DNA from 2 places in the Streptomyces sp. 7R007 genome. Region 2 is predicted to be linked to the other one. Evidence: riboswitches for the same ligand, from Rfam matches in the RefSeq annotation. Region 2 holds a riboswitch; the other holds the start of a gene.

Region 1 (15,203 bases), on a different contig from region 2:
TGGGCGTGGACTCGCTGACCATCAACCCCGGTCTCGACGAGTCCCGGCCGACGGAGACCGCGGACATGCGGCGCTCGGGGCTGGTACGGCTCGGTGAGATCGTGGCGTCGTCGCGGGCCGCGTTCGGCGTCCGGTTCGATCCGGTCGGCGAGCGGCTGTCGCTGGTCGACGAGAAGGGCCGGATCATCGAGGACGACCGCGCCCTGCTCGTGCTGCTCGACCTGGTCGCCGCCGAGCGGCGCAGCGGGCGAGTGGCCCTGCCGGTGACGACCACGCGTATCGCCGAGCAGGTCGCGGCGTATCACGGCACGCAGGTGGAGTGGACGACCACCTCGCCGGACGACCTCACCCGGGTCGGCGGCGACGACTCGACCATCTTCGGCGGCGACGGCAAGGGCGGCTTCATCGTCCCCGAGTTCAGCAGCGTCTTCGACGGCACGGCGGCCTTCGTACGGCTCATCGGCCTGGTGGCGCGGACGCAGCTCACGCTCAGCCAGATCGACGCCCGCATCCCCAGGGCGCACGTCCTCAAGCGCGATCTGGCGACTCCGTGGGCCGTCAAGGGGCTCGTGATGCGGCGGGTCGTCGAGGCGGCCGGAGACCGCTTCGTGGACACCACGGACGGCGTGCGGGTGGTCGAGACGGACGGGCGGTGGGTCATGGTGCTGCCCGACCCGGCGGAGGCGGTCACGCATCTGTGGGCCGAGGGGCCCGACGACGCCTCCGCCCAGGCCCTGCTCGACGAGTGGTCGGCCGTCGTGGACAGCGCCGGCCGCTGAAAGACGCGGCACGCGTGCGTGCCGGACAGGTGTCCCCAAGGGGCCCTGTCCGGCACGCCGGTGGGGCCATTCGGAGGTAGTGGTCGCGACGTGCGACGATGTGCGGCATGCCGCAGCAGCCCCCCGTTCGGAGCACACCCACGCGCCCCTCGCGGCCGGACGCGTCCATGTTCCTGCTCACCAACGTCATGGACCACAGCCTCGACGACGGATACGCCGAGGCGGCCGCCCGCAAGAAGGCCGCGGGGGCCGGCGGCATGCCGAAGACCCTCCGGGCCCGGCTCGGTCTCGCGGCGGGTCTGGTGCTCGCCGCTCTGGTCGTCACGGTCGGGGCGGCGCAGGCGCGGGTGGCCGCTCCCGTCGTGGCCAAGGAGCGCCAGGAGCTGATCGACCGCATCGACCGGGAGACCTCGGCGGCCGACAAGCTCGAACACTCCGTCGACGAGCTGCGCGACGACGTGAGCGCCCGCCAGCGGGAGGCCCTCAAGCACAGCGGCGGCAGCGACCAGACGGAGCTGGTGAGCATCCTGTCCGGTGCGGTCGCCGTGCACGGCCCCGGGGTGAAGCTGGTCGTCAACGACGCCAAGGAAGCCTCCAGCGGCGGCAACGGCAACCCGCGCGAGACGGACGGTTTCTCCGACACCGGGCGGGTGCGCGACCGGGACATGCAGCGCGTGGTCAACGGGCTGTGGGAGTCGGGCGCCGAGGCCATCTCCATCAACGGGCAGCGGCTGACGGCGCTGTCGGCGATCAGGGCCGCGGGTGACGCGATACTGGTCGACAACAGGCCGCTGGTGCCGCCGTACACGGTGCTCGCGGTGGGGGACGGCAACAGGCTGAGCACCAGGTTCCAGAACAGTGCCGACGGCCTGTATCTGCACGCCCTGCAGGAGAACTACGGCATCCGGACGGCCATCTCCACCGAGAGCGACCTCCGGCTGCCCGCCGCGCCGAGCGTGATCGTACGTACAGCACAGCCGAAAACCGAGAAAAACTGAGAAGGGCACATCGTGATCGCCGTACTGGGCCTCGTCGTGGGAGTCGTGGCCGGACTGTTGGTCCGGCCTGAGGTTCCGGCGGTCGTCGAGCCTTATCTGCCGATCGCCGTGGTCGCGGCGCTCGACGCCGTCTTCGGAGGTCTGCGGGCCATGCTCGACGGCATTTTCGACGACAAGGTCTTCGTGGTGTCGTTCCTGTCGAACGTGGTCGTGGCCGCGCTGATCGTCTTCCTGGGCGACAAGTTGGGCGTGGGCGCCCAGCTGTCCACGGGTGTCGTGGTCGTCCTCGGGATCCGGATCTTCTCCAACGCCGCGGCGATCCGCCGGCACGTGTTCCGGGCGTGAGGCCGATGAGCGACAAGGAAGAGACGCCGGGGAACCCGCTGCGCAGGGAACTGCCCGAAGAGGTGCCCGCCGAGGTGCAGGTGCCCGCCGAGGCGGCGGAGGAGGCCCCCGAGGCCGTGGCGCCCGCCCCCGGGGACACACAGCCCGAGCTGACCGGGCGGCAGCGGCTGGTGAAGGGGCTGTGGCCGCCGCGCGTGAGCCGGGCCCAACTCATCGTCGCCGTGCTGTTGTTCGGCCTCGGTTTCGGTCTGGCCGTGCAGGTCGCCTCGAACAGCGACAGCGACAGCGCGCTGCGCGGGGCCCGGCAGGAGGATCTTGTCCGGATCCTCGATGAACTGGATGACCGTACGCAGCGTCTTGAGGACGAGAAGCAGGGGCTGGAGAAGCAGCGCGACGAGCTGGAGAACAGCTCCGACCAGGCCGAGGAGGCCCGTAAGCAGACGGTCGAGAAGGAGAGGCAACTCGGCATTCTGGCGGGCACGGTGGCCGCCCAGGGACCCGGCATCACGATGACGATCGAGGACACGAAGGGAACGGTCGAGGCGGACATGCTGCTGGACGCGATCCAGGAGCTGCGCGCGGCGGGCGCGGAGGCGATCCAGGTGAACGGTGTGCGGGTGGTCGCGAACACCTACCTCACCGACTCCGGCAAGAGCGTGGACGTCGACGGGAACAAGATCAACGCGCCCTATCGTTTCAAGGTCATCGGCAAGCCGGAGGACCTCGAACCGGCGCTCAACATCCCTGGAGGCGTGGTGCAGACTCTCGAGAAGGAGCAGGCCACCGTTACCGTCGAACGGTCGACCAAGATCGTCGTGGACGCCTTGCGAGCGGCGAAGCAGCCTGACTACGCTCGGTCGTCCTCCCAGTGAACCGGGGGTGCATGGGGGACGTCCGGCGAGGGCATGAGGTTGCGGGGGGTCGGCGCACCGAAGAGGTGGTGCGTGGTGGAAACTGTCTGGTGGATACGGACGTTGTGAGAATGTCCGGGTCGGCCGGTGTATGCAATCAGGGTTCGTCCTGCCCCACGGGCGGGTCTGTTTCGGTCAAGGGGAATCGCCCGTGAAGTTGTTTGCGAAGTTGTTCGGCAAGAGCGCGCGAGAGGGCAGCGACAACGCCACCGCTCGCCATCGCGCACAGCCAGACGCGGAAGGCCAGCGTCCGCTGTTCCGGGACCAGGTCGCGGGTCCGGGCGCGCCGTCGGTTGACCCTGCACAGTCCGGAGGCATAGGTTTCGGGCAACCGTCAACCTCAAGTACGGGTGGAGGGTTTTCCCCTATGTCGGCCCTTGTGTGTACGAGGTGCGGTAACCGCAACGCGGAGAACAGCCGCTTCTGCTCCAACTGCGGCGCGCCGCTGCGGGCGGGCGCCGCTGCCGAGCGGCCGTCCGAGACCACGTCAACGATCTCCATCTCCGGCCTGGAGGCGTACGACGCCGAGGCCACCGGCCAGACGCAGCTGCCGGCGCTCTCGCCCGAGGCGCAGGCCGCCGTCGACGCGCTGCCGCTGGGCTCCGCCCTGCTGGTCGTGCGCCGCGGTCCGAACTCCGGCAGCCGCTTCCTGCTGGACGGCGACCTGACCACGGCCGGCCGTCACCCGCAGAGCGACATCTTCCTGGACGACGTCACCGTCTCGCGCCGGCACGTGGAGTTCCGCCGCGCCCAGGACGGGTCGTTCACGGTGGCCGACGTGGGCAGCCTCAACGGCACCTACGTCAACCGCGAGCGCATCGACCAGGTCGCCCTGCACAACGGCGACGAGGTGCAGATCGGCAAGTACCGGCTGGTGTTCTACGCGAGCCAGCGGGGCTACTGACCCTCCCCCAGACTCCGTCCGGGGAGACCCCAGGGAAGGTCCATGCTTCGAACACCGAGCGGCGGTGCCGGCCACGGTACCGCCGCCACGGACAGTGGGCTGATGAGCATCGGCACAGTGCTGAACGTGCTGCGCGACGAGTTCCCCGAAGTCACCATCTCCAAGATCCGCTTCCTGGAGTCGGAAGGGCTCATCGAGCCGCAGCGCACCCCGTCGGGGTACCGCAAGTTCAGCGCGGACGACGTCGAACGTCTCGGTCACGTGCTGCGGATGCAGCGGGACCACTACCTGCCGCTCAAGGTGATCCGGGAGCACCTGGACGCCATGGAGCGCGGCGAGGCCCTGCCCCTGCCCGCGGTGGGCCGCCAGCGGGACGGCGAGCCCGTTCCGGAGCCCGCGGAGGGGCCCACGGCGGCCCGGATCGGCCGCTCCGAGCTCATGGCCGCCGCCGGGATCGGCGAGGCGGAGCTGGCGGAGTGGGAGTCGTACGGGCTCCTGGCCCCGCTGCCGGACGGCGCGTACGACGCGGAGGCGGTCACTGTCGCCACGCTCGTGGTGGAACTGGGCCGGTTCGGGATCGAACCGCGTCACCTGCGGGTGATGAAGGCCGCCGCCGACCGCGAGGCCGGCCTGGTGGACCAGGTCGTCGCCCCGCTCAAGCGGCACCGCAATCCGCAGACCAGGGCCCATGCGGAGGCCCGCACGAAGGAGCTGGCGGCGCTCACCGTGAGGCTCCACGCGGCGCTCGTGCAGACCGCTCTCGGCGTGCGTCTGCCCTGAGCCCGGCCCACGCCCGTGCCGGAGGCCGGATCGGGGTCCCGTTTCCTGCCCGACTACCCAAACGTCCCGGGCACGGCCTAGGGTTGCTGTGTGAACGAGCTCGATGTCGTAGGTGTCCGGGTCGAAATGCCCTCCAACCAACCGATCGTGCTCCTGCGTGAAGTGGGAGGCGACCGCTACCTCCCCATCTGGATCGGGCCGGGGGAGGCGACGGCGATCGCCTTCGCCCAGCAGGGCATGGCCCCCGCCAGGCCGCTGACCCACGACCTGTTCAAGGACGTGCTGGAGGCCGTCGGCCAGGAGCTCACCGAAGTGCGCATCACGGACCTGCGTGAGGGCGTCTTCTACGCCGAGCTGGTCTTCGCCAGCGGCGTCGAGGTGAGCGCCCGCCCGTCCGATGCCATAGCGCTGGCCCTGCGCACCGGAACGCCGATCTACGGCAGTGACGGCGTGCTCGACGACGCGGGCATCGCGATCCCTGACGAGCAGGAGGACGAGGTGGAGAAGTTCCGCGAGTTCCTCGACCAGATCTCGCCCGAGGACTTCGGCACCAGCAGCCAGTGAGACGGGACCGGCCCGGCGGACGTATGACTTCGTGACGGGCCGGTTCACGGGCGGTTACGCCTCAAATGCCGGCAATTGCCAGCGGCGAGTGAGAGCGTCTTGCGGCCTGCTTGCAGCGCATTCGGCTAGCCTTTCCCCGCGGTTGGGTACGGGAAACCACTCTCAGGGTGATTATCACTCGGCGTGCCGAGTGTGGCGGTCGTTGACGCACCCCTGGTGGCTGCCTACCGTCGAGAAGGCAGGTCAAGGACGGAGGTCGGCGTGAGCAGCAGCGGCGACGGTACGGCTGGGGGTGCCCCCGGACGGAGTTCGGGGGCGAGCGGTCCGTATCCGCTTCACAGCAGTGCGGCCGGTCACGCTCCGCAGCGACCGACGGCCGTGCCGAGCGGAGGGGCGACGTCCATGGCGTCCGAGCAGATCGGCTATCGCGGCCCGACGGCCTGTGCGGCCGCCGGCATCACCTACCGGCAACTCGACTACTGGGCGCGCACCGGGCTGGTCGAGCCCAGCGTGCGGCCCGCCTACGGGTCGGGGACGCAGCGGCTGTACAGCTTCCGGGACGTCGTCGTCCTGAAGATCGTCAAGCGGTTCCTGGACACCGGTGTGTCCCTGCAGAACATCCGCACCGCCGTCCAGCACCTGCGCGAGCGGGGCTTTCGCGACCTGGAGCGCATGACGCTGATGAGCGACGGCGCCACCGTCTACGAGTGCACGTCGCCGGACGAGGTGCACGCGCTGCTCCAGGGCGGCCAGGGCATCTTCGGCATCGCCGTCGGCGTGGTGTGGCGGGACGTGGAGAGCGCGCTGTCGCAGCTGCACGGCGAGCGCATCGACACCGGCGAGACGCTGGTCGGTCACAACCCGGCGGACGAACTGGCGCGGCGGCGCAACCGGGCGGTGTGACGCCGGCGCCGAGGGGGCGTTGTCAGTGGCGTAGGGCAGCATCGGATATGTGAGAAACGCGCCCACCATCCTGCATCTCGACATGGATGCCTTCTACGCCTCGGCGGAGCAGGCGTCCAAGCCGAGTCTGCGCGGGAAGGCCGTCATCGTGGGCGGGCTGGGGCCGCGCGGGGTGGTGGCCACGGCCTCGTACGAGGCGCGGGTCTTCGGGGTGCGGTCCGCGATGCCGATGGCCCAGGCGCGGCGGCTGGCGCCGAACGCCGCGTACCTGGTGCCGCGGTTCGGGTTCTACCGGGCGATCAGCGAGCAGGTGATGGGGCTGCTGCACGAGCTGTCGCCGCTGGTGGAGCCGCTGAGCCTGGACGAGGCGTTCGTGGACCTGGAGGCCGGGGGCGCGGCCTGGGACGAGGCGTCGGCCCGGCTGGTGGGCGAGAAGCTGCGCGCCGACATACGGGCGGTGACCGGGCTGACGGGGTCCGTCGGGCTCGCCGCCTCCAAGATGCTCGCGAAGATCGCCTCCGAGGAGGCCAAGCCCGACGGGCTGGTGGTGATCCAGCCGGGGACCGAGCGGGCGATGCTCGGGCCCATGCCGGTGCGGACCCTGCCGGGGGTGGGGCCGGCGACGGGGGACCACCTGCGGCGGGCCGGGATCACCACGGTGGACGACCTCGCGGAGGCGGGCGAGGACGAGCTCGTACGGCTGCTCGGGAAGGCGCACGGGCAGGCGCTGTACGCCATGGCGCTCGCGCACGACGAGCGGCCCGTGGTGGCCGAGCGGGAGGCGAAGTCGGTGTCGGTCGAGGACACCTACGACGTGGACATCCACGACCGGATCCGGGTGGGCATGGAGGTGCGGCGGCTGGCGGACCGGTGCGTGCGGAGGCTGCGCGGGGCCGGGCTGTCGGGGCGGACCATCGTGCTGAAGGTGCGGCGGTACGACTTCTCGACGCTGACGCGGTCCGAGACGTTGCGGGGGCCGACGGATGATCCGGCGGTGGTGCGGGAGGCCGCGGCGCGGTTGCTGGAGTCCGTGGACACGACGGGTGGGGTGCGGTTGCTGGGGGTGGGGGTGAGCGGGCTGGCCGACTACACGCAGGAGGACCTGTTCGCGCAGGCGGCGGGGGAGAGCGTGGAACTGGATGTGGAGGAGGCGGAGGAGGAGTCCGCCGAGGTGCGGGATGTCGTGGTGGAGCGGCGGTGGCCTGCGGGGCATGACGTGCGGCATGCCGTGTTCGGGCATGGGTGGGTGCAGGGGAGTGGGCTGGGGCGGGTGACGGTGCGGTTCGAGACGCCGGGGTCGGAGCCGGGGCGGGTGCGGACGTTTCGGGCCGACGATCCTGAGTTGACGTTGGCTGAGCCGTTGCCGTTGGTCGTGGATGTGGGTGCCCACCCGCACCACCCATGACAGTTTCGTCGTCGGGTGCGGGTGGCCCTTGCGGGGGCTGAGCGCCGCCGGCGGCTGCCGGAGGGTGAGTGGGGCGGCTGCGGCTCGGCCTTGCGGTCAAGCGGGCGGGTGGAGTCGGCCGGGGGCCGGGGGCCGCAGGTGGTGGGTGGAGTCGGCGGGCGTCGGGTTCTTGGCTGCCGTGGTGGGTGGAGGCGGCCGGGGCGCGGGTCGTAGGCCGCCGGGGTGGGTGGAGGCGGCCGGGGGGTGGGTTGTGGGCCGTCGTGGTGGGGGAGTCGGCCCGGGGGGCGGTTGTTGGGCGGCTGTTGTAGGGGGAGTCGGGTGGGGGCCCTCGGATGGTGTGGGGGTCAGGGGTCTTCTGGGGTGGTTGTTACGTCTTCTGTTGTTGCCAGGGTGCCGAAGTCCCGGTCTGTGGGCGGGGGTGGGGGCGTGTGGAGGCCGTAGTGGTGGTAGAGCTGGAGTTCCTGGTCGGGGGAGAGGTGGCGGCCCACGCCGAAGTCGGGGGCGTCCCTGATGAGGGAGCGGTCGAAGGGGATGTGGAGGGTGCCCTCGACCAGTTCGCTGGGCTCCAGGGGGACGAAGGCGTCGCGCGAGAAGAGGCCCGTGCGTATGGCCGCCCACTCCGGCACGCCGGTCGCGTCGTCGAGGTAGACCTCGTCGATGGTGCCGATCTTGGTGCCGTTGCGGTCGAACGCCTTGCGGCCGATCAGGTTGCGCGGATCGATGTCGGTCTGCACGGGCCCTCCTCTTGGTCGCAACTCATTCGTAAGCACTACAAAAGAGCACATTGGAGCAAGCGGCCACTCGAAGTCCGGTCCGATGTGCTCACTGGTAGGCTGACAGCGGCTGCTGACCCCGTGCGGGAGAGTCCTCCGGGCACTGTCCGGAGGCGCCGAAGGAGCAAATCCTCCCCGGAATCTCTCAGGCCCACGTACCGCACGGACGAGGTCACTCTGGAAAGCAGGGCGGGTGTCGACGGCTTCCGCTCTCACCGACGGTGAAAGCCGGGAGCTCTCGGGCGACCCGGTGAAGCTCTCAGGTTGAGATGACAGAGGGGGAGGCCGTCCGGGTACCCGCGCCGTGGTGCCCCTCGAAGGTCGCGTCAGACCAGGAGGCCTCCGCAATGACCGCCCACCGCACTCCGCTCTCCGAGCTTGAGAAGGGAATCCCCTTCGAGCAGCGTCACATCGGTCCCGACCACGAGGCGCGGGCCAAGATGCTCGCGCACGTCGGGTACGGCTCGCTGGACGAGCTGACCGCCGCCGCCGTGCCGGACGTGATCAAGAACGCCGATGCCCTGGAACTGCCGCAGGCCCGCACCGAGGCCGAGGTGCTGGCCGAGCTGCGTTCGCTCGCCGACCGCAACCAGGTGCTCGACTCCATGATCGGGCTCGGCTACTACGGCACCTTCACGCCCCCCGTCATCCTGCGCAACGTGATGGAGAACCCCGCCTGGTACACGGCCTACACGCCGTACCAGCCGGAGATCTCGCAGGGCCGCCTGGAGGCGCTGCTCAACTTCCAGACCATGGTCGCCGACCTCACCGGCCTGCCCACATCCGGCGCCTCCCTGCTCGACGAGGGCACGGCCGCCGCCGAGGCCATGGCGCTGTCCCGGCGCATGGGGAAGAACAAGAAGGGCCTGTTCCTGGTCGACGCCGACGCCCTTCCGCAGACCATCGCCGTCATCGAGACGCGCGCCGAGCCGACGGGCGTCGAGGTCGTCGTCGCCGACCTGAGCGACGGCATCCCGGCCGACATCGCCTCGCGTGAGATCAACGGCGTGCTCCTCCAGTACCCCGGCGCCTCCGGAGCCGTACGCGACATCAAGCCGGTCATCGACCAGGCGCACGAGCTCGGCGCCCTCGTCACCGTCGCCGCCGACCTGCTCGCCCTGACGCTGCTGAAGTCGCCCGGCGAACTGGGCGCGGACATCGCGGTGGGCACCACCCAGCGGTTCGGCGTGCCGATGGGCTTCGGCGGGCCGCACGCCGGCTACATGGCCGTACAGGAGAAGTTCGCGCGCAGCCTGCCCGGACGGCTCGTCGGGGTGTCCGTGGACGCGGACGGCCACCAGGCGTACCGACTGGCGCTGCAGACCCGTGAGCAGCACATCCGGCGGGAGAAGGCCACCAGCAACATCTGTACGGCGCAGGTGCTGCTCGCCGTGATGGCCGGGATGTACGCCGTCTACCACGGGCCCGAGGGGCTCAAGGGCATCGCGCGGCGCACCCACCGGTACGCCACCATCCTCGCCGAGGGCCTGAAGGCCGGCGGCGCCGAGGTCGTGCACGGCGCCTACTTCGACACGCTGACCGTGCGGGTGCCGGGCAGGGCCGGCGACGTCGTGGCCGCCGCGCGCGAGAACGGCGTCAACCTGCGTCTCGTCGACGCCGACCACGTGTCGATCGCCTGCGACGAGACGACAAGGCGGGCCCAGCTCGCCGCCGTGTGGGCGGCCTTCGGGGTCGAGGGCGACGTCGAGTCACTGGACGCGGTCGCCGGGGAGACCCTGCCGGGCGGCCTGCTGCGCGACGACGACTTCCTCACCCACCCCGTCTTCCACCAGCACCGTTCCGAGACCGCGATGCTGCGCTACCTGCGCCGGCTCGCCGACCGGGACTACGCGCTCGACCGGGGCATGATCCCGCTGGGCTCCTGCACGATGAAGCTCAACGCGACGACCGAGATGGAGCCGGTCACCTGGCCCGAGTTCGGGCAGCTGCACCCCTTCGCGCCCGCCGAGCAGGCGCAGGGGTACCTGACGCTGATCCGGGAGCTGGAGGAGCAGCTCGCCGAGGTCACCGGCTACGACAAGGTGTCCCTGCAGCCCAACGCCGGTTCGCAGGGCGAGCTGGCCGGACTGCTCGCCGTCCGCGGATACCACCGGGCCAACGGTGACGAGCAGCGGACCGTGTGCCTCATCCCCTCGTCCGCGCACGGCACGAACGCCGCCAGCGCCGTGATGGCCGGGATGAAGGTCGTCGTCGTGAAGACCGCCGAGGACGGCGAGATCGACGTCGAGGACCTGCGGGCGAAGATCGAGCAGCACCGCGACGAGCTGGCGGTGCTGATGATCACGTACCCGTCCACGCACGGCGTGTTCGAGGAGCACGTCGCCGACATCTGCGCGCAGGTGCACGAGGCCGGCGGCCAGGTGTACGTCGACGGCGCCAACCTCAACGCGCTGGTGGGGCTCGCCAAGCCCGGGCACTTCGGCGGCGACGTCTCGCACCTCAACCTGCACAAGACCTTCTGCATCCCGCACGGCGGCGGCGGTCCGGGCGTCGGCCCGGTCGGCGTGCGGGCGCACCTGGCGCCGTATCTGCCGAACCACCCGCTGCAGCCGGAGGCCGGGCCCGAGACGGGCGTCGGGCCCATCTCGGCCGCGCCCTGGGGGTCCGCCGGCATCCTGCCGATCTCGTGGGCGTACGTCCGGCTCATGGGCGGCGAGGGGCTGAAGCGGGCCACGCAGGTGGCGGTCCTCAGCGCCAACTACATCGCCAAGCGGCTGGAGCCGCACTACCCGGTGCTGTACACCGGGCCGGGCGGGCTCGTCGCGCACGAGTGCATCATCGACCTGCGGCCGCTGACCAAGGCGACCGGCGTGAGCGTCGACGACGTGGCCAAGCGGCTCATCGACTACGGCTTCCACGCGCCGACCATGTCGTTCCCGGTGGCCGGCACGCTGATGATCGAGCCGACCGAGTCCGAGGACATCGTCGAGCTGGACCGGTTCTGCGACGCGATGATCGCCATCCGGGCGGAGATCGAGAAGGTCGGCACGGGGGAGTGGCCGGCCGACGACAACCCGCTGCGGGGCGCTCCGCACACGGCCGCCGCGCTGGGCGGGGCGTGGGAGCACGCGTACACGCGCGAGGAGGCCGTCTTCCCGGCCGGTGTGTCGGCGGCCGACAAGTACTGGCCGCCGGTGCGGCGGATCGACCAGGCCTTCGGTGACCGGAACCTGGTGTGTTCCTGCCCGCCGTTGGATGCGTACGAGGACTGAGGTCGCGGACGAGAAAGGGGCCCCGCTCAGGCGGGGCCCCTTTCGTCTGCCGTACGCCGTTGCCGTCGCGCGTTACGCCGGATAGGCGTGTGTCTGCGTCGCCTTGACCGTCGCCCACACCTCCGCGCCGGGGTGCAGGCCGAGTTCGGCCGCGGCGACCGTGGTGAGGTCGGCGGCGAGGGGGAGTTCGCCGGTGAGGTCGGCGCGGATCTGGTCGCCGTGGGTTTCCAGGCCGGCGACCTGGCAGCGCCAGAGGTTGCGCGCGCTGGAGCCGGTGGGGCGGTCGCGGTAGAGGGTGACCGCGCTTGGGGGGAACGCGACGAAGACCTCGCCGGAGAGGGTCTCGGTGGTGGTGATGGACGGGCCCGCGTCCAGGGTGATGGTGTGGCCGTCCGAACGGCCCTTGTAGAGGTTCAGGCCGACGAGCTGGGCGATGTAGTCCGTACGGGGGCGGCGGGCGATGTCGGACGGGCTGCCCTCTTGGACCACGCGGCCGTGTTCGATCACCACGAGACGGTCGGCGAGGACCATGGCGTCCAGGGGGTCGTGGGTGACGAGGATCGCCACGGCGTCGAACTCGGCCAGGTGATGGCGGAGTTGGGCGCGGACTTCCAGACGGGTGCGGGCGTCGAGGGCGGCGAGGGGTTCGTCGAGGAGGAGCAGGCGGGGGTGGGTGGCGAGGGCTCGGGCCAGGGCGACGCGTTGGGCCTGGCCGCCGGAGAGGTGGCGGGGCTTGGTGCCGGCGTGGTCGGCGAGGCCCATGCGGGTGAGCCAGGCGGTGGCCTGGGCGCGGGCTTCTGCTCGTGTGGCGCCCTGGCAGCGGGGACCGAAGGCGACGTTGTCCAGGGCGGTGAGGTGGGGGAAGAGGAGGTAGTCCTGGAAGACGACGCCCACGGGGCGGGATTCCGGGGGTGTGTGGGTGAGGTCCGTGCCGTCGAGGTGGAGGTGGCCGTCGGAGAGGGGGAGGAGGCCGGCTAGGGCGCGCAGGGCGGTGGTCTTGCCGGCGCCGTTGGGGCCCAGGAGGGCGAGTACCTCGCCTTGGGTGGCGGTGAGGCGGAGGTCCAGGCTGAATCCGGGGCGGGTGAGGAGGAGGCGGGTGTCGAGGGCGGGGGACGAAGGCTGGTGCGGGTGAGGGGTGGGCGCCCCGCCTTCGGCCGGGCTGTGGTTTCCACCCGCACCGCCCGTGCCGGTTTCGGATGCGGGTGCGGCTGGCCCTTGCGGGGGCTGAGCGCCGTCGGCGGCTGCCGGGTGGGTCTTCTTCATCGTGCCGCCAAGCTGTCCTCGTCCGTCTCGTGCCGCTGCCTTCTTGTCCGTGCTCATGCCGTCATCCAGCGGTCCCGCAGACCTGCCAGTACCGCGATGGAGACCGCCAGGAGGGTCAGGCTGAGGGCGATCGCCGCGTCGGGGTTGTTCTGGAGGGCCAGGTACACCGCCAGGGGCATGGTCTGGGTGCGGCCGGGGAAGTTGCCGGCGAACGTGATCGTCGCGCCGAACTCGCCCAGCGCTCGGGCCCAGGCCAGGACCGCGCCGGCGGCGATGCCGGGGGCGATCAGAGGGAGCGTCACGCGGCGGAACGCCGTGAAGCGGGAGGCGCCCAGAGTCGTGGCCGCCTCCTCGTAGCGGGGGTCGGCCGCCCGCAGCGTGCCCTCCACGCTGATGACCAGGAACGGCATCGCCACGAACGTCTCCGCGACGATCACCCCTGCCGTGGTGAACGGCAGCGTGATGCCGAACCAGGAGTCCAGCCACTGGCCGACCACGCCGTTGCGGCCGAGGGCGAGCAGGAGGGCCACGCCGCCCACCACGGGGGGCAGCACGAGCGGCAGCGTCACCAGGGCGCGGACCAGGCTGCGGCCGGGGAACTCCGTGCGGGCCAGCAGCCAGGCCAGCGGGACGCCGATCACGAGGCTCGCCGCGGTCGACGCCGTCGCGCAGACGAGGGACAGGCGCAGGGCCTCCCAGACCTCGGCGCTCGTCAGCTGGTCGGGGAGCGTGCTCCAGGGGGCGCGCACGAGGAGGGCGATCAGGGGGAGGAGCAGGAAGGCCAGGCCGACGAGGGCGGGGAGGAGGAGGGGGAGGGGGACGCCTCGGAAGGTGCTTCGGGGGGCGCCCCGGAAGGTGCTTCGGGGGAGGCCCCGGAAGGTGCTTCGGGGGAGGCCCCGGAAGGGGTTTCGGGGGACGCCCCCACCGCCCCGGCCGGGGCGTCTTTCCGCCGGTCCCCGTCCACGGCGTCGCCGCGGCGCGCCCTCCAGGGTCTCCGCCGGGGTGTCCGTCCGGTCCTCGGAGGTCATGGCTTGAGGAACCCGGCCCCGGTCAGGACCTTCTGGCCCTCGGCGGACCTCACGAGCGCGATGAACGCCTTGGCGGCCGTGGCGTTGGGCGCGTTCTTGAGGAGGGTGATCGGGTAGTCGTTGATCGCGTCGGCGGACTCGGGGAACTCCACGCCCTCCACCTTGTCACCCGCCGCGTTCACATCGGTCCGGTACACGACCGCCGCGTCGGCCTCCTTCAGTTCGACCTTCGTCAGGGCGCTCTTGACGTCCTGCTCGTAGGAGACCGGCGTGAGCTTCAGATCGCCGGCCGCCAGGGCCTTCTGCGCGGCGGCGCCGCAGGGCACCGTCTTGTCGCACAGCACGACCTTGAGGCCCGACTTGGCGAGGTCCTTGAGGGAGGAGACCTTGTCCGGGTTCCCCGGCAGGGTCGCGATCTCGAGCTGGTTGCGGACGAAGGTGACCGGCGTGGTGGCGTTGTCCTTCTTGTCGGTCACGAGCGCCATGGTCTTGGTGCTCGCGGCGGCGAAGACGTCGGCCGGCGCGCCTCCGGTGATCTGCGCGGCGAGCGTGTCGCTGCCGCCGAAGCTGAAGTTCACCTTGGTGCCCGGGTGTTCCTTCTCGAACTCCTTGCCCAGGGTGGTGAAGCTCTCCTGCAACGAGGCCGCGGCGAACACCGTGACCGTGCCCGACAGCTTCGGCGACGAGGAGGCGTCGGACGCGCCGGAGCCGGAGTCCGAGTCGGAGGAGGAGCAGGCGGTCAGGGCCAGCAGTGCCGCGGCTCCGGCACCGGCCACCTGCAGGGTCCGGCGGGTCCGGCGTACGGGTCGGGTCATCACGGGGCCACTCCCTCTGTCACTCCGGTGGAAGAACCCGCAAGGGCTCCTGTGCGCCGATCATACTGGCGCATATGCAAGGTGTAAGTCTCCTGTCGCATCGCATGAGCTGGAGTGAACAGGGGATGGGGGGTGCATGTGCGTTCGTACGGGTGGGCGTGTGGGCCCCTTGTGGCCGGTGGGTCTCGTGGGTCAGGGGGGCCGGGGGGGCAGAGGGTCAGGTGCGGTCGATGTGGACATTTGTCGACTTCACTCGGGCCGTGGCCTCCATGCCCACCTCCAGGCCCAGTTCCTCGACCGCCTCGCGGGTCAGCAGCGACACGAGGCGGTGCGGGCCGGCCTGGATCTCGACCTGGGCCGCCACGTCGCCGAGCTTGATGGCGGTGACGATGCCGGGGAACGCGTTGCGGACCGAGGTGTAGGAGGTCTCTTCCTCCGTGCTGCCGGACCTGGCCAGTTCCACCGAGAACGCCGCCAGGTCCCGGCCGTCGATCAGTCGCCG
Region 2 (15,203 bases):
ACGCACGCCTGCATCACCCGCCAGATCTCCAGCAGCCCGGCGCGTATCTCCTCCTCCGTGCGCCAGGCGCGCTCGTTCTCCAGCATCAGCGAGGAGATCGACAGGCCCGTCTCCCTCGTCTGGCGCAGCAGCTCGTCGCCCGTGCGGAAGGGGTACTTCAGGGCCGTGTCGTCGAGCTTGATGCGGTCCGCGCCGACCGCGTCCTCGTCGACGACGAAACCGCCGCCGACCGAGTAGTACGTCTTCGTCAGCAGCTCGGCGCCGGAGGCGTCGTACGCCCACAGCGTCATGCCGTTGGCGTGGTAGGGGAGCGCCTTGCGGCGGTGCAGCACCAGGTCCTGGTCGGCGTCGAAGGCGATCTCGTGCTCGCCGAGCAGCCGCAGCCGCTGCGCCGCCCTGATCGACTCCACCCGTTCGTCCGCGGTCTCCACGTCCACCGTGCGCGGCGAGTCGCCCTCCAGGCCGAGCAGGACGGCCTTCGGCGTGCCGTGCCCGTGGCCGGTCGCGCCCAGGGAGCCGTACAGCTCACAGCGCACCGCGGCCGTGGACGCCAGCAGCGCCTCGTTGCGCAGCCGGCGGGCGAACATGCGGGCGGCGCGCATCGGGCCGACGGTGTGGGAGCTCGACGGGCCGATGCCGATCGAGAACAGGTCGAAGACCGAGATGGCCACGGGAACTCCTCCAAAGAGGGTGGGGGCACACGTCGTCGGATGCCCCCACCGGGGAACTACTTGCCGATGCCGGGGTACAGCGGGTGCTTGTCCGCCAGTGCCCGGACCCGGACCTTCAGCGCCTCGCGGTCGTACGACGGCTTCAGCGCCTCGGCGATGACGTCCGCGACCTCGGCGAAGTCCTCGGCGGTGAAGCCGCGGGTGGCGAGGGCGGGGGTGCCGATCCGCAGACCCGAGGTCACCATCGGCGGGCGCGGGTCGTCGGGTACGGCGTTGCGGTTGACCGTGATGCCGATCTCGTGGAGGCGGTCCTCGGCCTGCTGCCCGTCCAGCTCGCTCTCGCGCAGGTCGACCAGGATCAGGTGGACGTCGGTGCCGCCCGACAGGACGTTCACGCCGGCCTCGCGGGCGTCCGCCGCGGTCAGCCGCTCGGCGAGGATGCGCGCACCCTCCACCGTACGCCGCTGGCGCTCCTTGAACTCCTCGCTCGCCGCGACCTTGAAGGAGACCGCCTTCGCCGCGATCACGTGCTCCAGGGGGCCGCCCTGGAAGCCCGGGAAGACGGAGGAGTTCAGCTTCTTCGCGAAGTCCTTGCCGCGGGCGAGGATGATGCCGCCGCGCGGACCGCCGAGCGTCTTGTGCGTGGTGGAGGTGACGACGTCGGCGTAGGGCACCGGGTTGTCGTGCAGACCGGCCGCGACCAGGCCCGCGAAGTGCGCCATGTCGACCCACAGGTAGGCCCCGACCTCGTCGGCGATCCGGCGGAAGGCGGCGAAGTCCAGCTGCCGCGGGTACGCCGACCAGCCCGCGATGATCACCTTCGGCCGGTGCTCCTTGGCGAGCCGCTCCACCTCGGCCATGTCGACCAGACCGGAGGCGTCGACGTGGTAGGCGACCACGTTGAACTGCTTGCCGGAGAAGTTCAGCCGCATGCCGTGGGTCAGGTGGCCGCCGTGCGCCAGGTCCAGGCCCAGGATGGTGTCGCCGGGCTGGGCGAGCGCGAACAGGGCGGCCTGGTTGGCGGAGGCGCCCGAGTGCGGCTGCACGTTGGCGTACTCGGCGCCGAACAGCTCCTTGACCCGGTCGATCGCGATCTGCTCGGCGACGTCGACGTGCTCGCAGCCGCCGTAGTAGCGGCGGCCCGGGTAGCCCTCGGCGTACTTGTTGGTCAGCACCGAGCCCTGGGCCTCCATCACCGCGAGCGGCGCGAAGTTCTCGGAGGCGATCATCTCCAGGGTGGACTGCTGGCGCGCGAGCTCGGCGTCGACGGCCGCGGCCACCTCCGGGTCGAGCTCGTGCAGGGACGTGTTGAGAACGGACATCAGGCCTACGACTCCTCAGCCGGCGGAAAAGGCGGTGTACTCGTCGGCGGAGAGCAGCTCGGACGGCTCCTCCGCGACGCGTACCTTGAACAGCCAGCCGCCCTCGAAGGGGGCGGAGTTCACCAGCGACGGGTCGTTGACGACGTCCTCGTTGATCTCGGTGACCTCACCGCTGACCGGCGAGTACAGGTCGCTGACCGACTTGGTCGACTCCAGCTCGCCGCAGGACTCGCCCGCGGTCACCGTCGAGCCGACCTCGGGGAGCTGGGCGTAGACGACGTCGCCGAGCGCGTTGGCCGCGAACTCGGTGATGCCGACCGTCGCGACGCCGTCCTCGGCGGCCGACAGCCACTCGTGCTCCTTGCTGTAGCGCAGCTGCTGGGGGTTGCTCATGGCCTGAATTCTCCTGTACGCGGGGGAGTGCTGGTGAATGGGGGACTGCGGAAGGCGTACGTGAGCAGCGTTCTCGTGCTCGACGTCACCTGCGGTCGCTACTTCTGGCGCCGGTAGAACGGCAGCGCCACGACCTCGTACGGCTCGTGACTGCCCCGGATGTCGACGCCCACGCCGGGCGTGCCCGGTGCCGCGTGGGCCGCGTCGACGTAGGCCATGGCGATCGGCTTGCCCAGGGTGGGGGAGGGGGCGCCGGAGGTGACCTCGCCGATCACCTCGCCGCCGGCGACGACCGGGTACCCGGCGCGCGGGACGCGGCGGCCCTCGGCGACCAGGCCGACCAGGACGCGCGGCGGCGCCGACGCGGCCCGCTCGGCGGCGGCCTCGAGCGCCGTACGCCCGACGAAGTCGCCCTCCTTGTCGAACTTCACGACCCGCCCGAGCCCGGCGTCGAAGGGGGTCAGCTCGCGGGACAGCTCGTGCCCGTACAGCGGCATGCCCGCCTCCAGGCGCAGCGTGTCCCGGCAGGACAGCCCGCACGGGACCAGGCCGACGCCCTCGCCGGCCTTGGTCAGCGCCTGCCACAGCTCCACCGCGTGCTCCGGCTTCACGAACAGTTCGAAGCCGTCCTCGCCGGTGTAGCCGGTGCGGGCGATCAGCGCCGGGACGCCGGCGACCGTGCCGGGCAGGCCGGCGTAGTACTTCAGCCCGTCGAGGTCGGCGTCGGTGAGCGAGGCGAGGATGCCGGGGGACTGCGGGCCCTGGACGGCGATCAGGGCGTAGGCGTCGCGGTCGTCGCGGACCTCTGCGGCGAAGCCCTCGGCGCGCTCGGTCAGCGCGTCGAGCACCACCTGGGCGTTGGAGGCGTTGGCGACGACCAGGTACTCGGTCCCGGCGAGCCGGTAGACGATCAGGTCGTCGAGGATGCCGCCGTCCTCCTGGCAGATCATGGTGTAGCGGGCGCGGCCGACGCGCACGCCCCCGATGTTGCCGACGAGGGCGTGGTCGAGAAGGGCCGCCGCCTGCGGACCGGTGACGGTGATCTCGCCCATGTGGGAGAGGTCGAAGAGCCCGGCGCGGGTGCGCACGGCGTGGTGCTCGTCGCGCTCGGAGCCGTAGCGCAGCGGCATGTCCCAGCCGGCGAAGTCGGTCATCGTCGCACCGAGCGAGCGATGCAGCGCATCGAGCGCGGTGTGACGCAATCCAGTGGGTTCGGTACTGCTCATCGGACGGTCGTCTCCCAAGGCGATGGGGGTACCTCCCGTGCGAGCTCGTTCGAGCATGGGGGAGGACGAGGTCGTTCCTCCCCATCTGTCATCGGAACCTGAGAGGTTCGCCATGACCACACAGGGGCACGGCTTGCACCTTGGGTGGGACCACCGCGGGCGGCGGTCCGCTTTTCAGATGTGCCTCGCCCGCGCGGTAACGGGGCCTGAGAGATTCAAGGGAGGGACTTGCTCCTTCGGCGCCCCGGGTCGCGAGGACCTCCGGGGACTCTCCCGCGCGGATTCAAACGGCCGGTATGCAGTTGGCGGGCACATCATTGCACGCCTGCGGGGCCCACGGCAGGGCCGCACCTGTAACAGGGCTGTGGCCGGACGCGAACGGAACCGCGAGAGATCGTCCATTACCGTCTCTTTACATTGAGTGGGGAGAAACTTTCCTGACCCCCGCGGGAAGGACGATCACGGTGACAAGGACGACGGCATACGCGACGACGTCGGGCATCGCCCTGCCCGCGCAGCCCGCCGCCCCGGCCCGCGAGCGGTCCGGCAGGCGCCCGGCAGCGGTCGTCCGCGATCTGCGCGACCGCGCGGGCCGCGGCCCGCACGTCCTGCTCTTCGGCCCCCGCGACCTGGTGGTGATCACCGGCCTGCCCGGCAGCGGCAAGTCCACGCTGATGCGGCGCGCGGTGCGCGGCCCGCGCATCGACTCCCAGGACGCCCGCGAGAGCTGGGAGCGCCGCGTCCCCGGCTTCCTCCCGTACGCCCTCTACCGCCCCCTGGTCCGCCTCTCCCACTACGCCGGGCTGCGCCGGGCCCTGCGCGGCGGCGAGGGCGTGGTCGTCCACGACTGCGGCACGCAGCCCTGGGTGCGCGGCTGGCTGGCCCGCGCCGCCCGCCGCCGCGGCGGCCGCCTGCACCTGCTCCTGCTGGACGTCGCCCCGGACACCGCGCTGCGGGGCCAGCGCGAGCGCGGCCGGGGCGTCTCGCGCTACGCCTTCCTGCGCCACCGGGCCACCGCCGCCCGTCTGCTGCGCTCCGTCGAGCGCGGCGAGCTGCCCGAGGGGGTCGACACGGCCGTCCTGCTCGACCGCGACGCGGCGGACGGCCTGCGCAGGATCGGCTTCACGGGCTGACGCCGGCCGGCACCCGTTAGCCTGTGCAGCCACAGCAGGTTCCAAGCAGGCGGTAGGCAGATGGACTTCCCGGCGGCGGACTTCCCCGCGGACTTCCCGGCACAGGCGCACCCCCATCCGCACGGCGGATGGCCCGGCAACGAGCTGGAGGAGGTGCTGTCGGCCTCCCTCGGCGTACCCTCCGCCGTCGGCCGGATCGTCGAGGTGCTGGGCCGCAGCTTCGTCTGGATCCCGCTGCCCAACGGCGGCGGCCCGCACAGCGGCCCCCTCGACCTGCCCACGCTGGAGATCGAGGGCCAGGCCTACGTGCCCGTCTTCAGCTCCGAGGAGCAGTTCCGCCAGGTCGTCGGCAACCACATGTCGTACACCATCGCCCCGGCGGTCGAGTTCGCCCGCGGTCTGCCCCCGCAGGTCGGCATCGCCGTCAACCCCGACGGCGTGCTCGGCATCCCGCTGCCGCCGGCCGCGGTGGCCGAGCTCTGCCGCGCCGGCCGCACCCCCCTGGACGGCCCGGCCTCCGGCGGCCGCGTCAAGCTCTACGAACCGGACTGGCAGGACGACCCGATCGACTTCCTCGCCGCCGCCTCCGAGGAGTTCGCCCGGGCCGGCGTGGTCGTCACGGCCCGCCGCTGCCTCGCCGCGATCGAGACGGCCGACCCCGTGATGTTCGTGGGCGTCGAACTCTCCCAGTGGGAGGGCGACCTGCGGGCCCTCCCTCTCCAGGCCCTGGAGCGCGCGGTCACCAGGATCCCCACCAAGTGGCCGGTCAACCTGGTCCTGCTGGACGTCACGGACGACCCCGTGGCCACCTGGATGCGCGACCAGGTACGCCCTTTCTATACGAGGGACCACCTGTAGACACCGCCAGGCGCGGCACGACCAGGGGCGCGGGGCCGCACTCCGCCCGCACACGCGCACGCACACCGAGCCCCGGGCTACCGGGCGCTTAAGCTGTCACACAACGCGGGGCAACTCTTCGAAGGGGCGGTACGACAGGTGAGCGCGAGCCTCAGCGGCAGCGTCGAGCACATGCTGCGCCAGGTGACGCCCGGGCGCTACGACGCCTACGAGGCACTCCTCCGCGCCCTCGCCACCCCCGGCGCCGGCCAGATCTGGATGCTGCTGTGGCACGGCCAGGCCGGCTCCCCGGACGCCCAGTACGGGAACATGGAGGTCGACGGCTACGGCTACGCGCCCTGCGTCACCTCCGCCCAGGAACTGAGCGCCAGCGGTTGGAACCGCTCCTACGAAGTGGTCGGCGGCCTCGACGTGGCCCGCACGCTCTACCCCGACCACTACGGCCTCTGGCTCAACCCGCACGCCCCCGGCGGCGGCGTCGGCATCCCCTGGCTCGACCTGCGCCGCATCGCGACCGGCCTGGACCGCCAGCCCGCCGGCCCGCTGCGGCTGTCCGAGCCCGGCATCGAGGTCCCCCAGTTCTACGCCCTGCTCACGCAGAACGCCCATCGCACCCCGGCCGTCCGCTCCCTGCGCCGCGCCTGGGTCCAGCCGGCCCTCGGGGCGCCGTACCTCGCCGTCGGGCTCGACGTGTACGACACCTCGCCGCCCGCCGTCGACTCGGTCCGCGCGATGATGCAGCAGTCGATCGGCGCCGTGCCCGACGGCCTGCCGGTGTCGACGGTGGCGATGTCCGACGAGTACGACCCCGTCGCGATGTGGATGCGGGCCAACACGCGCCCCTTCTACGACCGTGAGGCACACGCGGCTCCCGCGCAGGCGCCGGTGGCCGGATACGGCTTCCCGCCCGCGCACGGCGCATACTGAGACCGGCCTCTGGTCCAGACCGGAGTCGGCCGATCTTCGCGCGTAGATGGCGCCGGAACGTCCCGCTGTGCGGCATGTGTCCGGGTTGGTCCGCGTCCGACCCCCGTTACCCGCTGTCCGGATAACGGAACCCCCCAGCCCGCATCACGTTTACGCATCCTTTCACCGCCAAGTCTGGCAACAGATCGCCAAAGCGTTGAAGACTCCCGCACCAGGGGTGTTCGTGATGGTGTTCGCCATGCCGTTCACCCTCTGTACGAAGGACTGATCACGCCGCTACAGCGGCAAGTGCGGGCCGGCTACCGCCGGTTGAGAGGGGTCCCTGCCAGATGACGGCACCATTGCACGAGCCGACCGCGGAAGCGGCCCCGAGCGCGGCCGAGGAAGCGGCGGTTGCCGGCGCGGCGGCGAAGGCCGTCCAGGGGCGTTCCCTGGGCCGGATCGCCTGGGAGCGCCTGAAGCGGGACAAGCTCGCGCTCACGGGCGGCGTGGTCGTGCTCGTTCTCATCGTCGTCGCCCTGCTCGCGCCGGTGATCACGAACCTTCTCGGGCAGGACCCGGACGTCTACCACGAGAACCTGATCGACCCCCTGTTCGGCACGCCCAAGGGCTCGTTCGGCGGCATCAGCGGCGACCACCTGCTCGGTGTGGAGCCGGTCAACGGCCGCGACATCTTCGCCCGCATCCTCTACGGCGCCCGGGTCTCCCTCCTGGTCGGCTTCCTGTCCGCCGTGGTCGCCGTCGTCCTGGGCACCGTCCTGGGCATCCTGGCCGGTTTCTTCGGCGGCTGGGTCGACTCGCTGATCAGCCGGGTCATGGACGGTCTGCTGGCCTTCCCGCAGCTGCTGTTCACGATCGCCCTGGTCTCCGTCATGCCGAACGAGATGCTGGGCCTGACCGGCTCCAGCGTCCGCGTGTTCGTGATGATCCTGGTCATCGGGTTCTTCGGCTGGCCGTACATCGGACGCGTGGTGCGCGGTCAGACCCTCTCCATGCGCGAACGCGAGTACGTCGAGGCGGCCCGCTCGCTGGGCGCCGGGCGCCTGTACATCCTGTTCAAGGAACTGCTGCCCAACCTCGTCGCGCCGATCATCGTCTACACGACGATGATGATCCCCACCAACATCCTCACCGAGGCGGCACTCAGCTTCCTGGGCGTGGGCGTCAAGCCGCCCACGGCCTCCTGGGGGCAGATGCTCTCCAGCGCGGTCGACTACTACGACTCGGACCCCATGTACATGGTGGTCCCCGGTCTGGCGATCTTCATCACCGTTCTTGCCTTCAACCTCTTCGGCGACGGCGTGCGGGACGCGCTGGACCCGAAGGGCTCCCGCTGAACCGCCGTACCCCAAGCGTCCCGTGGCACCTACACGGGGTCTCTCATCAAATCCGGAGGATCCGAGATCGTGACTACCCAACGCACCTCAGGGCGGCGTAAGCAGGCGTTGGCCGCTGCTGCTGCGGTCGCCGCACTGCTGACCACAGCGGCGTGCGGCGGCGGCAGCGACGACAACAGCGGTTCGAAGACCGGTGCCGCCGGCTACGACGCCGCCAACAACAAGGTCGCCCAGGCCTCGCTGGCCAAGAAGGGCGGGACCCTGAAGTTCGGCGGCGCCCAGGACGCCGACTTCTGGGACACCACGCGCGGCTACTACGGCTTCATGTGGAACTTCGCGCGCTACTACAGCCGCCAGCTCGTCACGAACAAGACGGAGCCCGGCAAGGCCGGCGCCGAGCTGACCCCGGACCTCGCCACCGGTCTCGCCAAGGTCTCGGACGACGGCAAGACCTACACGTACACCCTGCGTGACGGCATCACGTGGGAGGACGGCAAGCCGATCACGTCCAAGGACGTCAAGTACGGCATCGAGCGCATCTGGGCGCAGGACGTGCTGTCCGGCGGTCCGACGTACCTGAAGGACGTCCTGGACCCGAAGGGCGAGTACAAGGGCCCGTACAAGGACACCAGCGCCGACAAGCTCGGTCTGAAGGCGATCGACACGCCGGACGACAAGACCATCGTCTTCCACCTGCCGAAGGCCAACTCGGACTTCCAGGAGATGCTGGCCCTGGTCTCGGCCTCGCCGGTGCGCCAGGACAAGGACACCAAGTCCAAGTACACGCTGCACCCGTTCTCCTCCGGCCCGTACAAGTTCCAGTCGTACAGCCCGGGCAAGAACCTGACCCTGGTGCGCAACCCCAACTGGAAGCAGTCCTCGGACCCGATCCGCAAGGCGTACCCGGACAAGATCACGGTCACGTTCTTCTCGGACGCCAACCAGCTCGACCAGCGTCTGCTCAGCGGTGACCTGGACCTGGACATCAACCAGACCGGCATGTCGCCCCAGGGCCGTACCACCGCCCTGAAGGAGCACAAGGCCAACCTGGACAACCCGGTCTCCGGCTACATCCGCTACGCGACCTTCCCGCAGAGCGTGAAGCCGTTCGACAACATCCACTGCCGCATGGCGGTCATCTACGGCGCCGACCACGTGTCGCTGCAGACCGCGCGCGGTGGCCCCATCGCCGGTGGTGACATCGGCACCAACATGCTCCCGCCGTCCGTCGCGGGCGCCGAGGGCCAGAAGTACGACCCGTACGGTCTCGCCGGTGCCAACAAGAACGGCAACGCCGCCAAGGCCAAGGAAGAGCTGAAGGCCTGCGGCAAGCCGAACGGCTTCTCCACCACCATCGCGGTCCGCAACAACAAGCCGGTCGAGGTGGCCACCGCCCAGTCCCTGCAGGCGTCGCTGAAGAAGATCGGCATCAACGCGCAGATCGACCAGTACGACGGTTCGCAGACCAGCGGCATCATCGGCAGCCCCTCGAACGTGAAGAAGAAGGGCTACGGCATCATCATCATGGGCTGGGGTCCGGACTTCCCGTCCGTCCAGGGCTTCGGTCTGCCGCTGTGGGACAGCAAGTACATCCTGCCGAGCGGTAACAACAACTACGCCCTGATCAAGGACAAGACGATCGACGGCCTGTTCGACCAGTACGTCAACACGCTGGACGAGTCCGGTAAGACCAAGATCGCCACGCAGATCAACCACAAGGTCATGGAGGGCGGCTACTACCTGCCCTTCGTCTTCGAGAAGTTCATCAACTGGCGCTCGGACAACCTGGCGAACGTCTACACGTCGGACGGCTACAGCGGCATGTACGACTTCGTCAACCTCGGTCTGAAGAACCCCAAGTAGTCCCGGCACACCCGCCGAACGGCACGAAAGGCAGGTGAAGGCCGGCGCAGCGTGAGCGCGGGCCACCGGAAGACCTCCGGTGGCCCGCGGTCCGCGGCGGGCCGTTAGCTGTGCTCGCTTACCTCATCAGGCGGTTGTTCGCCGCCGCAGTGATGCTCGTGGTCATCATCATGGTGGTCTTCGGCATCTTCTTCCTCGTCCCCAAGTGGGCGGGCGTCGACATCGCGTCGAGCTTCGTGGGCAAGCAGGCCGACCCGGCCTCCGTCGCCGCGGTACGCGAGAAGCTGGGCCTGGGCGACCCGATCTACTCCCAGGTCTGGGAGTTCTTCAAGGGCATCTTCGTCGGCCGCACCTACTCGGGCGGCGGCGACGTCACCCACTGCGCCGCACCCTGCTTCGGCTACTCGTTCCGCAGCGAGCAGGCCGTGTGGCCGGTGCTGACCGACCGCTTCCCGGTGACCCTGGGTCTCGCGCTCGGTGCCGCCGTCCTGTGGCTGGTCTTCGGTGTCGCGGCGGGTGTCCTGTCCGCCCTCAAGCGGGGCAGCATCTGGGACCGCGGCGCCATGGTCGTCGCACTGTCCGGTGTCTCGCTCCCCATCTACTTCACGGGTCTGATCAGCATCGCGGTCTTCGACATCGGACTGCACTGGGTCGACTCGCAGTACGTCCCCTTCGCGGACAACCCGGCGCGCTGGTTCGAGAGCATGCTCCTGCCCTGGATCACCCTCGCGTTCCTGTACGCGGCCATGTACGCCCGGATCACCCGCGCCACCATGCTGGAGATCCTCGGCGAGGACTACATCCGCACCGCCCGCGCGAAGGGCCTCAAGGAGCAGGTCGTCATCGGCAAGCACGCCATGCGCTCCACGATGACCCCCATCCTCACCATGCTCGGCATGGACCTCGGCGCCCTCATCGGCGGCGCTATCCTGACCGAGTCCACGTTCAACCTGCCCGGTCTGGGCCGCGCTGTACTCGACGCGATCAAGAACCAGGACCTGCCCATCATCCTGGGCGTCACCCTGATCACTTCTCTCGCGGTGCTGATCGCCAACCTCGTGGTGGACATCCTGTACGCCGTGATCGACCCCCGAGTGAGGCTCTCATGACGGAACTCAGCAAGACGGGAGCCGCCGTGGGCGAGCCCACGGCCGCCTCGCCGGCCCCGACGTCCTTCCTGGAAGTGCGCGACCTGAAGGTGCACTTCCCGACCGACGACGGCCTGGTGAAGTCCGTCGACGGGCTCAGCTTCCAGCTGGAGAAGGGCAAGACCCTCGGCATCGTGGGCGAGTCGGGCTCCGGCAAGTCGGTGACCTCGCTCGGCATCATGGGCCTGCACACCGCCGGCCAGTACGGCAAGCGCAAGGCGCAGATCTCCGGCGAGATCTGGCTGGACGGCACCGAGCTGCTGTCCGCCGACCCCGACCACGTACGCAAGCTGCGCGGCCGCAACATGGCGATGATCTTCCAGGACCCGCTGTCCGCGCTGCACCCGTACTACACGATCGGCCAGCAGATCGTGGAGGCGTACCGCATCCACCACGACGTCGACAAGAAGACCGCGAAGAAGCGCGCGGTCGAGATGCTCGACCGGGTGGGCATCCCGCAGCCCGACAAGCGCGTCGACAACTACCCGCACGAGTTCTCCGGCGGTATGCGCCAGCGCGCGATGATCGCGATGTCGCTGGTCAACAACCCCGAGCTGCTCATTGCGGACGAGCCGACCACCGCCCTGGACGTGACCGTCCAGGCGCAGATCCTCGACCTGATCCGGGACCTGCAGAAGGAGTTCGGCTCCGCTGTCATCATCATCACCCACGACCTGGGCGTCGTCGCCGAACTGGCCGACGACATCCTGGTGATGTACGGCGGCCGCTGCGTGGAGCGGGGCCCGGCGGAGAAGGTGTTCTACGAGCCCCGCCACCCCTACACCTGGGGCCTGCTCGGCTCGATGCCGCGCCTGGACCGCGAGCAGCAGGACCGCCTGATCCCGGTCAAGGGCTCCCCGCCCTCGCTGATCAACGTCCCGTCCGGCTGCGCCTTCAACCCGCGCTGCCCGTACGCCGACATCCCCAAGGACAACATCACCCGCACGGTCCGCCCCGAGCTGACCGAGGTCGGCAGCCAGCACTGGGCCGCCTGCCACATGACGCAGGAGCAGCGGGAGCGCATCTGGACCGAAGAGATTGCGCCGAAGCTGTGAGCGAGAACCCTAAGGACGCAGCAGTGGGCATCCCTGCGCAGAGCGAAGGCACCGTGGCCACCAAGGAGAACCCCGCCCCCGGCGAGGCCCTGCTGAAGGTGACCGGGCTCCAGAAACACTTCCCGATCAAGAAGGGCCTGCTCCAGCGGCAGGTCGGTGCCGTGCACGCCGTGGACGGCATCGACTTCGAGGTCCGCAAGGGCGAGACCCTCGGCGTCGTGGGCGAGTCGGGCTGCGGCAAGTCGACGATGGGCCGGCTGATCACCCGGCTGCTGGAGCCGACGGGCGGCAAGGTCGAGTTCGAGGGCAAGGACATCACGCACCTCGGCGTCAGCGGCATGCGTCCGCTCCGCCGTGACGTGCAGATGATCTTCCAGGACCCGTACTCGTCGCTGAACCCGCGCCACACCATCGGCACGATCGTCGGGGCCCCCTTCAGGCTGCAGGGCGTCGAGCCCGAGGGCGGTGTGAAGAAGGAGGTCCAGCGGCTGCTGTCGGTCGTGGGCCTCAACCCCGAGCACTACAACCGCTATCCGCACGAGTTCTCCGGCGGTCAGCGCCAGCGCATCGGCATCGCCCGCGCGCTCGCCCTGAACCCGAAGCTGGTCGTGGCGGACGAGCCGGTCTCCGCGCTGGACGTGTCGATCCAGGCCCAGGTCGTCAACCTGCTCGACGACCTCCAGCAGGAGCTGGGCCTGACGTACGTGATCATCGCGCACGACCTCTCGGTCGTCCGGCACGTCTCGGACCGGATCGCGGTGATGTACCTCGGCAAGATCGTCGAGCTGGCCGACCGGGAGGCGCTGTACAAGGCGCCGATGCACCCGTACACCAAGGCCCTGATGTCGGCGGTGCCGATCCCGGACCCGCGGCGCAAGAACGCCAAGAGCGAGCGCATCCTGCTGCGCGGCGACGTGCCCTCGCCGATCTCCCCGCCGAGCGGCTGCCGCTTCCACACCCGGTGCTGGAAGGCGACGGAGATCTGCAAGACCACCGAGCCGCCGCTGACCGAGCTCAGGCCCGGTCAGCAGGTCGCCTGCCACCACCCGGAGAACTTCGAGGACCAGGCCCCGCAGGACACGGTCCTGCTGAGCGTGGCCAAGGAGGCGGCCGAGCTGGTGGCCGACGAGGTGCTGGCCGAGTCCGCGGAGACGTCGGCGGCGGTGGCGGCGGAGGTCGCCGAGCTGGCCGAGGAACACGCGGAGGAGCAGCCGTCGACCGAGACGGCTGCGGACGAGACGGCTGCGGACGAGGCGCCCTCGGGAGAGGCATCCACGGAGAAGTAGTCCAGCCGGAGCAGTAATCCAGCGAGAATCAGCGAGCCCCCGCCTTCGTTTGTAAGGCGGGGGCTCGCTGTTGCGTCAGAATATGAGGGTGCTCCAGCAAATGTTCAGCCCCTCCGTCCAGCACACGCTCGACCTCGTCGGCATCTTCGTGTTCGCCATCTCCGGCGCGCTGCTGGCCGTCCGCAAGAACTTCGACGTCTTCGGCATCGCCGTCCTCGCCGAGGTCACCGCGCTGGGCGGAGGGCTGTTCCGGGACGTGATCATCGGCGCGATCCCGCCCGCCGCCTTCACCGACCTCGGCTACTTCGTCACCCCGCTCCTGGCCGCCCTGCTGGTCTTCTTCCTGCACCCGCAGGTGGAGCGCATCCAGGCCGGCGTGAACGTCTTCGACGCGGCCGGTCTCGGCCTGTTCTGCGTCGCCGGGACGATGAAGGCGTACGAGTACGGGCTCGGCCTCACCCAGTCCGCCGCCCTCGGCCTCGCCACGGCCGTGGGCGGCGGTGTGCTGCGCGACGTCCTCGCCAACGAGGTGCCCTCACTGCTGCGCTGGGACCGCGACCTGTACGCGGTCCCGGCCATCGTCGGCGCCACGATGGTGGTCCTGTGCATCCACTACGACGCCCTGACCCCGCTCACCAGCGCCCTCGCGGCCGTCACCGCCTTCGTCCTGCGCCTGCTCGCGATGCGGTTCCACTGGCGAGCGCCGCGTGCGTGGAACCGCCGCTCGACGGTGCGAGAGGAGTAGCGCCGCCGGTCCGGGCGCGGTGCTGGCCCATCTCCAGGGTCAGCCAGCGGAACGCCGGCACCACCTGCGGCCGCCACAGGGCCATGGTGTGCCCGCCGGCGCTCTTCGGGATGTAGACCACGTGCACGGTCGTCGGGGCCTTCGCGATCTGCTCCAGGGCCACGGCGGCCTCGTAGCCGTCGTGCGGCTGGCCGGAGAGGTACAGGGCGATCCGGGGTGGCGTGCGGGCCGAGCGCAGCAGCAGGTAGGGGTTGTTCGCGGCGCGCAGGGCGGGGTTCTGGGCGGCCAGGGAGTTGCGTTCCCCGATGGGGTCGTCGTAGCCGGACATGCTGACGGCGGCCATGTAGCGGTCGGGGTGGGCGACGGCCAGCTTGGCCGCGCAGTGCGCGCCGGCCGAGTAGCCGGCGACCGCCCACCCCCCGGGCGCGGGCTGGGCGCGGAAGTTGTCCGTGACCATCCGCGGTACGTCGATGCTCAGCCAGGTGTCGGCGTCGACCGTGCCGGGGATGTTGGCGCAGCCGGTGTCGACGCCGGCCAGCAGGTTGGTGCGCGGGGCGACCAGGATGAACGGCGCGACCTCGCCGTTCCTCATGAGCGGGGCCAGTTGGCTGGTCACGTGCAGCGAGCCGAACCAGGCCTTCGCCGAGCCGGGGTAGCCCGGCAGCAGCTCGACCACGGGGAACCTGTGGTGGCGGTAGGCCGGCTTGCCGTACTGGGGCGGCAGCCAGACGTAGACCTCGGCGTTCACGCCGGAGACGCGGCCCTTGAGCTGGGTCTCGCGCACCCCGCGCAGGCCGGGGCCGGTGGCCGCGGTGAAGGTCTGCTTCACCTTGGGCAACCGTTTCAGCGCTATTCCGCCGGTGCCGTCGACGCCCAGGTTCGCCGCCTGCTGGACGTGGTTGCCGGTGCCGAGCAGGTCGGCCCAGTTGTCGTACAGGTTGTTCTCGTTGTTGACCAGTACGAAGACCAGGGCGACCGCGGTGCCCTGGGCGAAGAGCAGCATCAGCGCCCGGGCCGCCAGGCGCAGCACCCGTGGCCCGCGCAGACGCGACCACAGCACGAGCGGCACGACGAGGGCGACGACGGACAGCACGATCAGCGTGTAGAGGAACGGTGTCCCGGTGAGGCTCATGTCCCTGGAGAGGGCGGAAGGGGGCGCCGGGTTTACGGACGAGTCGGACACTTACCGAGAAATTGCCCAGGTCTCACCTGTCTCGCCGGTAAGCCAAAGCTACCGCT

Evidence for each region. Region 2 has a riboswitch for glycine ahead of gcvT (glycine cleavage system aminomethyltransferase GcvT). Riboswitches for the same ligand answer to the same signal wherever they lie in the genome.
Region 1: linked by a shared signal. The riboswitch ahead of gcvP (aminomethyl-transferring glycine dehydrogenase) and the one ahead of gcvT (glycine cleavage system aminomethyltransferase GcvT) in region 2 are both predicted to bind glycine.

Annotation. Positions count from the first base shown of each region.
Region 1 covers NZ_JBTWMV010000022.1:118,397-133,599, reverse strand. The annotation lists gene ACYF6T_RS27070 (sugar phosphate nucleotidyltransferase) at 1-779, shown strand, start outside; gene ACYF6T_RS27065 (DUF881 domain-containing protein) at 878-1,777, shown strand; gene ACYF6T_RS27060 (small basic family protein) at 1,790-2,122, shown strand; gene ACYF6T_RS27055 (DUF881 domain-containing protein) at 2,128-2,994, shown strand; gene ACYF6T_RS27050 (FHA domain-containing protein) at 3,125-3,937, shown strand; gene ftsR (transcriptional regulator FtsR) at 3,980-4,717, shown strand; gene ACYF6T_RS27040 (bifunctional nuclease family protein) at 4,808-5,281, shown strand; gene ACYF6T_RS27035 (MerR family transcriptional regulator) at 5,543-6,184, shown strand; gene ACYF6T_RS27030 (DNA polymerase IV) at 6,234-7,589, shown strand; gene ACYF6T_RS27025 (PRC-barrel domain-containing protein) at 7,934-8,323, opposite strand; glycine riboswitch at 8,437-8,533, shown strand; gene gcvP (aminomethyl-transferring glycine dehydrogenase) at 8,710-11,595, shown strand; gene ACYF6T_RS27015 (ABC transporter ATP-binding protein) at 11,668-12,915, opposite strand; gene ACYF6T_RS27010 (ABC transporter permease) at 12,912-13,886, opposite strand; gene modA (molybdate ABC transporter substrate-binding protein) at 13,883-14,701, opposite strand; gene ACYF6T_RS27000 (TOBE domain-containing protein) at 14,919-15,203, opposite strand, start outside.
Region 2 covers NZ_JBTWMV010000046.1:28,066-43,268, reverse strand. The annotation lists gene ACYF6T_RS36305 (L-serine ammonia-lyase) at 1-671, opposite strand, end outside; gene glyA (serine hydroxymethyltransferase) at 728-1,993, opposite strand; gene gcvH (glycine cleavage system protein GcvH) at 2,009-2,386, opposite strand; gene gcvT (glycine cleavage system aminomethyltransferase GcvT) at 2,485-3,612, opposite strand; glycine riboswitch at 3,688-3,796, opposite strand; glycine riboswitch at 3,797-3,898, opposite strand; gene ACYF6T_RS36285 (AAA family ATPase) at 4,071-4,745, shown strand; gene ACYF6T_RS36280 (enhanced serine sensitivity protein SseB) at 4,806-5,603, shown strand; gene ACYF6T_RS36275 (enhanced serine sensitivity protein SseB C-terminal domain-containing protein) at 5,775-6,530, shown strand; gene ACYF6T_RS36270 (ABC transporter permease) at 6,860-7,867, shown strand; gene ACYF6T_RS36265 (ABC transporter substrate-binding protein) at 7,937-9,730, shown strand; gene ACYF6T_RS36260 (ABC transporter permease) at 9,841-10,839, shown strand; gene ACYF6T_RS36255 (ABC transporter ATP-binding protein) at 10,836-11,933, shown strand; gene ACYF6T_RS36250 (ABC transporter ATP-binding protein) at 11,957-13,219, shown strand; gene ACYF6T_RS36245 (trimeric intracellular cation channel family protein) at 13,308-13,964, shown strand; gene ACYF6T_RS36240 (alpha/beta hydrolase) at 13,873-15,096, opposite strand.